DNA from 3 places in the Delftia sp. Cs1-4 genome. Region 3 is predicted to be linked to each of the others. Evidence: predicted binding sites of a transcription regulator. Region 3 holds the regulator's gene; each other region holds the start of a gene.

Evidence for each region. The regulator FNR, encoded in region 3, switches genes on or off when oxygen is low (the NO sensors DNR and NnrR bind a similar motif). The targets are predictions, from matches to a motif close to TTGATNNNNATCAA.
Region 1: a site for FNR is predicted at 1,919-1,932, ahead of DELCS14_RS01870 (hemerythrin domain-containing protein). Genes of this name have one in related genera too.
Region 2: a site for FNR is predicted at 1,695-1,708, ahead of dsrO (sulfate reduction electron transfer complex DsrMKJOP subunit DsrO). Genes of this name have one in related genera too.

What each region holds. Positions count from the first base shown of each region.
Region 1 covers NC_015563.1:420,867-424,743, reverse strand. Annotated here, with positions in the region: gene DELCS14_RS01880 (dienelactone hydrolase family protein) at 1-467, opposite strand, end outside; gene DELCS14_RS01875 (MarC family protein) at 657-1,304, shown strand; gene DELCS14_RS01870 (hemerythrin domain-containing protein) at 1,358-1,858, opposite strand; gene DELCS14_RS01865 (hypothetical protein) at 2,106-2,693, opposite strand; gene DELCS14_RS01860 (CsbD family protein) at 2,838-3,056, opposite strand; gene DELCS14_RS01855 (ABC-type transport auxiliary lipoprotein family protein) at 3,713-3,877, opposite strand, start outside.
Region 2 covers NC_015563.1:2,977,586-2,981,462, forward strand. Annotated here, with positions in the region: gene nrfD (NrfD/PsrC family molybdoenzyme membrane anchor subunit) at 1-718, opposite strand, end outside; gene dsrO (sulfate reduction electron transfer complex DsrMKJOP subunit DsrO) at 735-1,580, opposite strand; gene DELCS14_RS13070 (hypothetical protein) at 1,947-2,411, shown strand; gene DELCS14_RS13075 (hypothetical protein) at 2,396-2,797, opposite strand; gene dsbG (thiol:disulfide interchange protein DsbG) at 2,809-3,615, opposite strand; gene DELCS14_RS13085 (TlpA disulfide reductase family protein) at 3,612-3,877, opposite strand, start outside.
Region 3 covers NC_015563.1:4,484,635-4,488,511, reverse strand. Annotated here, with positions in the region: gene ccoG (cytochrome c oxidase accessory protein CcoG) at 1-433, shown strand, start outside; gene DELCS14_RS19625 (FixH family protein) at 491-805, shown strand; gene DELCS14_RS19620 (hypothetical protein) at 985-1,272, shown strand; gene fnr (fumarate/nitrate reduction transcriptional regulator Fnr) at 1,354-2,073, opposite strand; gene hemN (oxygen-independent coproporphyrinogen III oxidase) at 2,236-3,618, shown strand; gene DELCS14_RS19605 (sulfite exporter TauE/SafE family protein) at 3,624-3,877, shown strand, end outside.

The DNA.
Region 1 (3,877 bases), 2.6 Mb from region 3:
ATCTCCAGCGGCGTGGTCATGCCGCCGCCGTAGTAGCAGGCCGCAGCCGACAGGCTGGGCAGGTTGCAGGCCGCGCGCCAGGCCCACAGGCCGCCCCAGCAAAAGCCCACGATGCCCACCTTGCCGCCGGGCACCAGCGTGGCGGCATGGGCGATGGCGGCCTCGATCTCGGGCAGCACGCCGGGCTGAGGCAGCGCCTCGGCGGCGGATTTCAGCGCCATGCCCTTGGCACGGTCGGCGTCGCCGTAGCCCAGGTCCACACCGGCCTCGACACGCGTGAACAGTGACGGCGCCACGGCCACATAGCCGCGGGCAGCCAGGCGGTCGGCCACGGCGCGGATATGGGCGTTGACGCCGAAGATCTCCTGCAGCACCACGACGGCACCGCGCGCGGGCACATCGGGCCGCGCCACCCAGGCCGGCGAAGCCGTGCCATCCAACGAAGTCAACTGCACAAAACTGCCCATGTCCGCGTTCCTTTCTATCTGAGAACCTGTTGTGATTTCCCGGTGGGCGGACGCGCCCCGCAATGCTGTAATGGCGGCGGGCCGGCCCGTGCGGCAATTCTTTCACAGGAGACATTCGATGGAACGAAAAGTCGTGCGTACCGGCAAGCGCCGGGCACAGGTGGGCGGCGGCAACCTACAGGGAATGCGATGGACCTCAAACCGCTGATCACGTTGGTGGCCATCATCAACCCGCTGGCCATCGTCCCCTTCTTCATCCACTACACCGAGGGATTCAGCGCCCAGCAGCGCCAGCAGACCATTCGCACGGCGGCGCTGGCCTCGTTCTGCGTGATCGCGGCCTGCGCCATCATCGGGCTGCAGGTGCTGGACTTCTTCAACATCTCGCTGCAGAGCTTTCAGGTGGGCGGCGGCCTGCTGCTGCTGATCAGCGCCATGAATATGCTCAACGCCCGCCCGGCCGAGGAACGGCCCAACGCGCCCACGCTGGTCGCTGGCGCGGAAAAGGCTGCCATGGGCAACAGCATTGCCGTGGTGCCGCTGACGATTCCGCTGCTGACGGGGCCGGCCTCCATGTCCACCGTGGTGATCTACGCCGACCAGGCACGCACCATCTGGCAGCACCTGGCCCTGGTGGGCTATGGCGTGGTGGTGGCGCTGGTGGTGATGGTCTGCTTTTCGCTGGCCGACCCGATCGCCCGCGTGCTGGGCAAGACCGGCATCAACGTGATGACGCGGCTCATGGGCCTGATCCTCGCGGCCCTGGCCGTGGAGGTGATGGCGGGCGGGCTGGTGAAGATCTTCCCCATCCTGGCATCGCCCGCGATCGTGCCCTGAGCGAGCTGGCTGACTGGTGGCCTTACTGCCGGTTCAGATCGGTTCAGGCCAGATCAGGCCGGCACGGTCCGCGCGCGGTCGGCGCTTCCGTCGCAGGCACCGCCGCAGCCCGTGATGGGCTGCTCTGGCAAGGCCTCAGGGTGCGCCAGGGAGCCCGTGGCGGGATCGAAGCCCGCACTGCGCAGATGCAGGGCCAGCGCCGCATCCATGGTCTGCGCATGGTGCACGAACCAGGCCGCCAGCTCGCCCGCCATGCTGCGGATCACGGCCAGATCACCGGCCGCCGCCTTGCTCGCCCCCTCGCGCATCACCTGCAGCACCACCTTGTGCTGCAGGCTGTGGCAGTTGGTGCTGGTGAACCGCGTGGACTGCATCCAGCGGTCTTCCTGGTCGAAATGCACCTGTGTATGCGCGATCAGCTCATCCCAGCGCGCGCACAGCTGCGCATCATCGGCCGCCTCCACCTCGGCCAGCAGCAGGACGAACTCCTGATGCACCTCGTCCATGGCCGGCAACTCCAATGCCAGCGCTCCGCTCCATTCCAGCACGGCCATATGCTTCTCCTGCCTTCATCGTGAAAGCCTGCAGCTTAGGAACAGCACCGCCCAACCCGTTTGACCCACATCAGCCAACCCGAAAACAGCAAAGCCCCGCGAGCGGGGCCTTGGTCAAGGCGGATAAAACTGGCGCGCCCCAACATCAGGGACGCCAAGCAAGAGCCGCCTCGCGGCGAGGGCGTCGTCCCCCTCCCTCGCGTAGCGAGTCGAGAGGGGGAAGCGGCGTCAGCCGCTCAGGGGGAGCTTACTGTCCAAACTTCCGCTTGGCGTCAGCCACGCAGGTGTCCTTGGCAGCGCCACTCATGGTGTCGCAACGGGCCTTGGCAGCCTTGTAGTCGGCTTCGCGGGTTTCCTCGGCAGCGTCCTTGCGGGTTTCTGCCACGTTGGCAGCCTTGGCTGCGGAGTTGGAAGCGGGCTCGGCCTGGGCCTTGTTCACCTTGGCGGCTTCCACGGCGTGCACGTGGGCGGCCTTGGCATCCTTCACGCAGACATCCTTGGCGTCGCCCTTGAGGTCGTCACACTTTTCCTTGGCGATGTCGTAGTCCGCATCAGCTTTGGCCTTGAGTGCCTTTTCGCTGTTCTTGGGCGAAGGATTGCGGCGCGATTCCAGTTCGGCCTTGGCCACGTTTTCCTGGCCCTTGGCCTGCTTCTCGCAGACGTCCTTGGCGTTGTCCTTGAGCGGCTTGCACTGTTCCTTGGCAGCCTTGTAGTCAGCCTCGATCTGGTTCTTGGCGGCCGTGTGCTCCGCATTGGTCATGGCCATGGCGCCGGAGGCCATCAGGCCCAGGGCGACAGCGGAAAGCATGTGGCGAAAGCGTTGCGGTGTTTGCATGATGGAACTCCTTGTATTTGTACTGAACCGGCCCTTGGTGCCTGCGGCGGCGGGCCATTGGTGCGTGCCCTCAGGCACGCTGGCTGTCGAGGAGCGGATGGCGGCGCCGGCCAGGGCGTCCAGCCCATCCGCAGTCCACCCTCGTCAGTCTTCGAAGCGGAAGTCGGGGTTGCGCTTTTGCCAGTCGGTCAGCTGCTTTTCGGCAGCGTCGCGGGCCAGGCCCTGGCGCTCCTGCAGCTTGCCCAGGAATTGCTCGCGCTTGCCGGCGATCACATCCAGATCGTCATCGGTGAGCTTGCCCCATTGCTCACGGATCTTGCCGGTGAATTGCTTCCAGTTGCCCTTGATGCGGTCTTCATTCATGGCTTGGTCCTTTCAGTGATGTTGAAGTAGCGCTGTGCAATCAGGCCTTGTTTTTTCAAAGCCGCGATCTGCATCAGCGACGGTTCCACTGTAAAAAACCTGGGGGCTGCGCGTCGTAGTCTGGACCTAGTGTTGACGGTCGTCCCAGGGACAGCCGAGACGGTGGGATCGGGACTACAGCCCCTGACGGACGCGCGGGAAGCGCTGGGTCAGGCGCGGCCCGCTCCTGCCCCGAATACCCAGCCTTTTCCCCGTATGTCCGCGCCTGCGTCGTGGCGGTTGCGGGGTTGCAGTCCTGCCGAAGGACAGGACTGCTTCGTCATCTGACTCGCCGTGATTGTTTGAACGTAGCTCGCAGAGCGAAGAGAGTTTCACGGCGAACCCCGCAGCCGCCACGGCGCAGGTTGCCCCGCAGCGAAGCGAAGGGGTCGCGGACATTCGGGTCGCCTTCTTTGATCTGACCTTTCTTGGCGAATCAAGAAAGGGCAGTCGGCTGCCGGGCCGAGACCCGGCCTCGAAAAGCAACCACCCGGCAGGGGCGAAAAAGCCCCACTTGCTTGCAGAGCCAATTGCCGAGAACAAAAAACGGCCAGCGGATGCAACGCACCCACCAGCCGTTCTCAAGAGAATGGATGGGCTGGAAATCCAGCCGCCGCTCAGTGCCCCTGCTGCCCCAGCCACGCATCGATCTGCGCAATGGCGGCATCGGCCGCCGTCGCCAGCGCCTTCGCGCCGCCTGCGGCATCGCCCGAAGCTGCAGGACTGCGCACCTCGAACAGCTTCTGACCCAGCAGGCGGTCCACGGCACCGCTTTGCTCGAC
Region 2 (3,877 bases), 1.5 Mb from region 3:
GGCGCCAGACCGGAAACTGCTGCCACAGCTGCAGCGCCGCCTGGAAGGAGCGGCCCTGGCCCAGCCAGCCGGCAACGGCCCAGACCGCCACCATGGCCAGCAGGCACAGCGCCAGCGCCAGGCCCAGCACGCGCAGGGCCTGCAGGGCGCCGGCATCGGGGCGGTGGCGGGCGGGCAGAAAGCGCGCCGTCACCAGCATGCAGCCCACCGTGGCCAGCCAGCCCGTGAGTGCCAGGTTCAGCGGCACCCACAGCGTGTTCCACAGCGGGCGCGAGCGCACGGCCATCAGCTCGGCGCCGGTATAGGCGGTGATGGTCAGCGCCGACACGGCCAGCAGCGGCGCCAGCCAGCGCAGCCACTGCGGCCGGCCCAGCCACCAGGCCAGCACGAAGGCCAGCGCCAGTCCCACGAAGACCGGCAGCAGCAGGGCGCCCACCGACATCCACGACCACGGCGTGAAGTGCGCATAGAAATGCCAGAAGCGCGCAGGCTGGTGCAGGTCGGCCAGCAGCGACACGGGTGCGGCGATGGCGCTGACGGCCAGCACCAGCACGGCGGCCGGCAGCAGGCGCGCCATGGCGCTGGCGCGCGGCGCCCAGGCGCAGGCGGCGGCCAGCAGGGCGGCGCCCGTGGCAATGCCGGCCAGGAAGAAGTACTGCACGGCCCAGGGCAGCCAGGCCGATTCGTAGGCGGGGGTCAGGAGTTCGACGATGTGCATGGGGTGCTCCTTGCGTTCAGTGGGAAGTGACCAGCCGCACGCTGGCCTGCCCGTCCACTCCGTCGACGAAGGCGTCGGGCAATCCCAGGTAGTACACATGCGGGTCCGTGCCCATGGCGGGCTTGAGCACCTTGAGGTCCTTGGCGTGCTCGCGCATGCGCTGGCGGATCTCGCTGCCCTCGTCGTTGAGGTCGCCGATCACGCGGGCGCCGCCCACGCAGCTTTCCACGCAGGCCGGCAGCAGTCCGGCTTCCAGGCGGTGCTCGCAGAAGGTGCACTTGTCGGCGGTCTGCGTCTCGTGGTTGATGAAGCGTGCGTCATAGGGGCAGGCCTGCACGCAGTAGCCGCAGCCCACGCAGCGCTCGTTGTCCACCAGCACGATGCCGTCGCTGCGCTGGAATGTGGCCTGCACCGGGCAGACCGGCACGCAGGGCGGGTTGTCGCAGTGGTTGCACAGGCGCGGCAGGTTGAGCATGGCCGGCGGCAGGTCCTCGTTGCCCGCGTGCTGCACCTCGTACTGCAGCACCGTGGTGCGGAACTGGCCCAGCGGTGGCAGGTTCTCCATGGAGCAGCTCACCGTGCAGGCCTGGCAGCCTATGCAGCGGCGCAGGTCCACCAGCATGCCGTAGCGCCTGCCGGCCTCGCCGGGACGGCGCGGCGGTTGAAAACCGGGGGTGTCGGGCGCGGCCGCCGCCACGGGCAGGGCCACGGCCGCCATGGCGGCGGCCAGCAGATCCTGCAGGAAGCCGCGCTTGCCGGTGGCGGGCTGCGCATGGGCGGCGGTGCGGGCGGGGACGTCCTGGGAGGAGGGCTTGCAGCTGCAGTCGTTGCAACCGCTGCCGGCGCGGGATGTTTTTGGCATGGCCTGTCTTTCATCGTCCTGCGGCCACGGAGGGTGGTCGCTCAAACTCAATAAAGCATTAAAAATATGCTTTTTATATTGAATTTAATATATGAAATTCAGGGTCTTGGCGGCTTGATGTGAGTCAAGCAATGGGCTTTCCAAGTGCCTGCCGAGTGCCTGCCGAGTGCTTGCAAAGTGCCACCGACTGCCTGCCATGGACAGGCGCCCAAGGCAGTCCATAGCGTGTGGCGCAGGGATTAAGACGGGGTTAACAGGGTGACTGCATTCCTCGGGAATGCGGGGCGCGTATCGGAAATCACCCTCTTGTTTCCGCGCGCGGCCCCGGTCTACGCTGCTTGTGTCGCCACTGCCAAGGAGTTCTCCATGAACCATGCCCTGAACAGCCTTGCTTCGGAACTGGACCTTGCCGCCGAAGCCGGCGAGCACCTGAGGCTGCAATTCACACAGGCCTGCGTGGACCGCATCGCGCACCTGCTGGAAGACCCGGACGTCATCCGCTGCGCACAAGGCCTTCGCCGCTACCTGGACGGCCAGATCGACAGGCAGGAACTGGACCGCCTGGCCCGCGAGGCCGCCAGCCTGGCCAACCACCACCAGGGATCACGCTCCCTCGACGGCTGCGGCCATGCCGCCGTGTCCGCCACCTATGCCACGGCCCATGGACTGGCGGGCCGGGCGCTGCAGGCGGCCGACTATGCGGCCTACGCCATGGTCTATGGCGAGGGCGGCCACGGCGCCGTCACGGACCGCGAATCGTTCGAGCCTGAATACCAATGGCAGGCGCGCTGCCTGGCCTCGCTGGCGCAGGCCGCTCAGCAGCGCACGTAGCACCAGGCCGACTGCTGCAGCAGGGCCAGTGACTCGATGCCGCCCTGCGGCAGCACGCGCATGCCGGCAGGCGCCTCGCGGCCGAGCTTCCTGAGCGTGTTCGGGCAGACCAGCGCATGGGCCAGGGCGGCCGCATCCAGATGCTGCGGCGTGCCCGGCGCGGCGTCCAGCAGCGCCTCGACGGCTGGGCCGTTGATGACGATGCGGACTTCGGCACCGGGCCGGTCCTGGCGCAGGTTGGCCAGATTGCTGCGTGCACGGGCCAGGGCGCCGGGCGTGGGCGCATGCAGCACGATGCGCAGCGGCGACGCATCCGGCCGGGCGGGGAACAGGTCGCTCCAGTCGCTGGAGGAGGTGGAAGCGGCGGGAGAACGGCTTGTGCTCATGGTCGTCCTCGTCATTTCCTGCCACGCGGCCCCATGACCTCTTCCAGCAGGCCCGGCGGCAGGCCGGTGCGCACCTGCACCACTCCCTTGTCATCCTTCCAGACCAGGGCCGGCGTGGCACGCAGTCCCCAGGTGGACATCAGCGAGGCATGGTTGGCCAGCGCCTGCCGCGTGGCCTGCGGCACCGGGGCCAGCGGCGTGGCGCCCGCGCCTTCTGCGCTGGCGCGGCCGGCCTTGGCATAGGCGCGTGCGTGCTCGGCCAGGGCCTGCTCGGGCTGGCGCGCGGTCAGCAAGGCGGCGGCCTTGCCCTCGCTGCTGGGCTTGAGGATGCCGACCAGAATGTGGCGCAACTGCACCTGGCCGCTCTCCACCCAGGGCCGGGCATCGTTCCACAGCTGGTTGCAATAGGGGCAGTTGGGGTCGGTGAACACATAGACCGTGCGCGGCGCGTCGGCGCGGCCATCCGGTATGGACTGGGCGCGCTGCACATCGCCCCACAGTTGCTCGCCCATGGGCTTTTGCACGGCGGCCAGCAGGGCCTGGGCGTTCACGTCGCGGCCCTGGGCGTCTATCACCGTGCCCAGCACCCAGTGCTTGCCGTCAGGCATGCGGTAGATGGGCACGGGCTGGCGGTCGCGGTAGGCGGCCCAGGCCTTGAGTCCGCCCACGGCCGGCAGCGGTCCCACCAGGGTCAGTCCCTGCTGGGCCAGGAAATCCTCCGATGGCAGCTCGGACGCCGCGGCCGGCAGGGCCAAGGCTGCCGACAGGGCCAGGGCTCCTGCCAGTGCAGGCAGGGGAAACAGGGGGGAAGCGCTCATGAACATTCCTTCAGATGCTGGGCCAGGCTGGCGCGCGACAGCTCGCCCATGCGCATGCCGCACAGCCGGCCGTCGGCGCCATAGAAATAGGTGGAAGGCAGGCCCCGCTGGCGCCAGTGCCGGCCGGCCTGCTGCTGCGGGTCGAACAGCACCTGGGCCAGCGGCAGCGGGGCCGTCGCCTGCTCGCGCCGCAGGTAGCCCATCACGGCCTCGGCAGACTCGCCCTGGTTGATCCAGATGAAGCGCACATCGGGCCGCTGCT
Region 3 (3,877 bases):
CCAGGTGCTGCGCCGCATCTTCCGTCCGCGCGTGCTGATCTACTCGGCCGTGCTGATCGGCTTGAGCGTGGCCATGATCGTGAGCCTGGCGCTGCGCCAGTCGGTCAAGGTGGACGTGATCCGCGACCGCGCCTCGCTGTCGCGCATCGTGGCGGGCGGCAAGCTGGAGAATGTCTACCGCCTGCAGATCATGAATGCCACCGAGCAGGCCCAGCGCTACCGCATCAGCGCCCACGGCCTCGATGGGCTGGAGCTGGCGTCCGAGCAGGAAGTCGAGGTCGGCCCGGCCGAGACGCGCGGCATTGCGGCGCGCCTGCAGATTCCCTACGGTTCGGCCGAGCCGGGCTCGCACACCGTATTCTTCGATATCGATGCCGTGCATTCAGGCGCGGGACGCGCGTCCGAAAAGGCCGTCTTCCTGGTGCCCCGGTGATGTTCCTGGCAGGCGCGGCACGGTCCGCGCCTGCCGCCTGAAAGAAAGAGGTTTCCCATGTCTTCCAGTCCCGCAGTGTCCGCGCCCGCGCAGGCTCCCTCGCACCCCGACGCCGGCAAGCCCTGGTGGAAGTTCGGCCATGTCTGGCTGGTGGTGGCCGGCCCGGCGGCCGTGGTGGTCGCTGCCGTGATCACGGCCATCATCGCCATCAATGGCGCCGATCCCGTGATCGACCCCGACTACTACCGCAACGGCATCACGATCAACGAGCGTGCCGATGGCGTGCGCGAAGTGCCCAAGAGCATGGCGCCCGCCGTCACCGGCCGCAACCATGCGGCCACGCCCGCGCACGATCACCCCACGGACCGCTGATCGCCGTGCACCCCTGCAAGAGGCCGCAGTCGCGGCCTTTTTGCATGGCGGATCGCATCTCCGGCATGCGCGACGGGTGAGGGTTTCCTACAGGCGTGCAGGGCGCTGCGGGGCTTGGCGCCATGCGTTGGCGCGGCGCACAATGAAGGCGACCCCTCGACAGCACAAGGAGATCGCTGATGTTGGCCCAACGCTGGATGTGGATTGCCTGGCCTGCCTTTCTGGCAGCCGCCGTGATGGAGATGCTGGTTTTTGCCTTTGTGGACCCGCTGGAGCTGCATTGGCTCGGCGACCTGGGCTGGTCGCGCCAGGGCATCTACACGCTGGCCTTCTTCGCCTTCTGGGGCGTGACCATGCTCTCCAGCCTGATGACCACCATGCTGGGTCGCTCGGCCCGCGATCTCAATGACGGCGTGGTCTCCGAGCCCGACCCGGATCTGGCCATGCAGGGGCTGGGGCGGGACTGAGCGAGAGCCCGCCGCAATGAACAAGGCCCGCTGTCGCGGGCCTTGTTCATTGGCGGATGAATGCTTGCCGCCCTTGCAGCCTCACTGGCACTGCTGGCTGTTGACGATGCGCTTGAGCGCCTCCGTGTCCAGGATGCGCAGATGGCGCTGGCGCACCTCAATGATGTTGTCGTCCGCGAACTTGGAGAAGGTGCGGCTCACCGTCTCCAGCTTCAGGCCCAGGTAGCTGCCGATTTCCTCGCGCGTCATGCGCAGCACCAGTTCGGACTTGGAAAAGCCCCGCGCATGCAGGCGCTGCACCAGGTTGAGCACGAAGGCGGCCAGGCGCTCTTCTGCGCGCATGCTGCCCAGCAGCAGCATCACGCCGTGCTCGCGCACGATCTCGCGGCTCATGACCTTGTGCACATGGTTTTGCAGGGCCGTGACCTCGCGCGACAGGTCTTCCAGCTTGTCGAAGGGCATGACGCAGACTTCGGCGTCTTCCAGCGCGACGGCATCGCAGGTGTGGTGGTCGTTGACGATGCCGTCCAGGCCGATGATCTCGCCGGCCATCTGAAAGCCTGTGACCTGGTCGCGTCCGTCCTCGGTGGCCACGCAGGTCTTGAAGAAGCCGGTGCGGATGGCGTACAGCGAGGTGAATGTCTCGCCGTTGCGAAACAGCAGGCCTCCGCGCTTGACCTTGCGGCGCGTGGCCACGATGTCGTCGATGCGCTGCATCTGCTCGGCATCCAGGCCCATGGGCATGCACAGTTCGCGCAGGTTGCAGTTGGAGCAGGAGGCTTTGATGGTCTGAAGGTTCATGGAGTGATAAACATCAGCGGCACACAGCGTGCCGGCGGTGACCTCGTGGATTGCGATGAGTTGGATCAAATTGTCGCAGCAGTCCCTCAAACAACTCTTGATATGAGTCAAGGACATGACCGATGTGCTGCGGCACAGTCGAGGTATTAGAGGAAAAAACCCATGACCGCTGTCACCCCAGAGCTGCTGCGTCGCTTTGACGTACCGGGGCCCCGATACACCTCGTTCCCTACCGCCGACCGCTTTGTCGAGGCCTTTGGTGCAGAGGACTATATCCTGGCGCTGCAACAACGCAAATCGAGTACCGCAGCGCGTGCCATGCCTTTGTCGCTGTATGTGCACGTGCCCTTTTGCGAGTCGCTTTGCTACTACTGCGCCTGCAACAAGATCGTGACGCGTCACCATGATCGCGCTGCCGTCTACCTGGACTACCTGGCGCGCGAGATGGCCTTGCATACGGCCCATTGCGGCAAGGGCCAGGCCGTCAGCCAGCTGCACCTGGGCGGCGGCACGCCCACCTTCTTCTCCGACGACGAGCTGCGCACGCTGATGGGCCTGTTGCGCGAGCATTTCAAGCTGGAGCCGGGTGGCGAGTACTCCATCGAGGTCGATCCGCGCACCGTCAGCGTCGAGCGCCTGGCCGTGCTCAAGGAGCTGGGCTTCAACCGCCTGAGCTTCGGCGTGCAGGACTTCGACGAGCAGGTGCAGATCGCGGTGCACCGCGTGCAGCCGGCCGAGCAGGTGTTCGAGCTGGTGGCGGCCGCGCGGCAGCTGGGCTTTGCCTCCATCAACGTGGACCTGATCTACGGCCTGCCCAAGCAGACGCCCGAATCCTTCGAGCGCACGCTGGCCCAGGTCAACGCGCTGCGGCCCGACCGCATCGCGCTCTATGCCTATGCCCACCTGCCCGAGCGCTTCAAGCCGCAGCGGCGCATTGCGGCCGAGGATCTGCCCCAGGGGGCCGACAAGCTGGCCATGCTGTCGCGTTCCATCGCCGCGTTCATGGACGGTGGTTATGTCTATGTGGGCATGGACCACTTCGCCCTGCCGGAGGACTCGCTGGCCGTGGCCAAGCGCCAGGGCCGGCTGCACCGCAACTTCCAGGGCTACAGCACCCAGCCCGACTGCGACCTGATTGCGCTGGGCGTGTCGGCCATCGGCAAGGTGGGTGCCAGCTACAGCCAGAACGCCAAGACGCTGGAGGAGTACTACGACGCCATCGACGCCAGCCACCTGCCCGTGGTGCGGGGCCTGGCGCTGTCGCGCGACGACCTGGTGCGCCGCGCCGTCATCATGGCCATCATGTGCCAGGGCGCCGTGCTGTTCGAGCCCATGGAGCAGGCATGGCTGCTGGGCTTTCGCGAGTACTTCGCGCCCGAGATGGCGGCCCTGGAGGACCTGCAGGCCAAGGGCCTGGTGCAGATCAGCGACGAGGGCTTCCAGGTCACGCCCATGGGCTGGTACTTCGTGCGCGGCGTGGCCATGCTGTTTGACCGATATCTGCAGGCGGACAAGAACCGGGCGCGGTTTTCGAGGATCATCTAGGCCCCATGCTGTTGTCGCTCCTCTGGACCGCTTTGATCATGGGGCTCGTCGGCGGGCCCCATTGCCTTGCCATGTGCGCTGCGCCCTGCGGCGTGGTCACGGGCGGGGCGGGGCAGGGCGGCGGCTCGCAGGTGGTGGCCGTGCATGGATTGCAAAGCCGGCTGTGGCTGCGCACGGCGCTGTTCCACGGCGGCCGTCTGGCCGGTTATGCCAGCCTGGGCGCTGCCTCGGCCCTGGCCATGGAAAGCCTGTCCTGGCT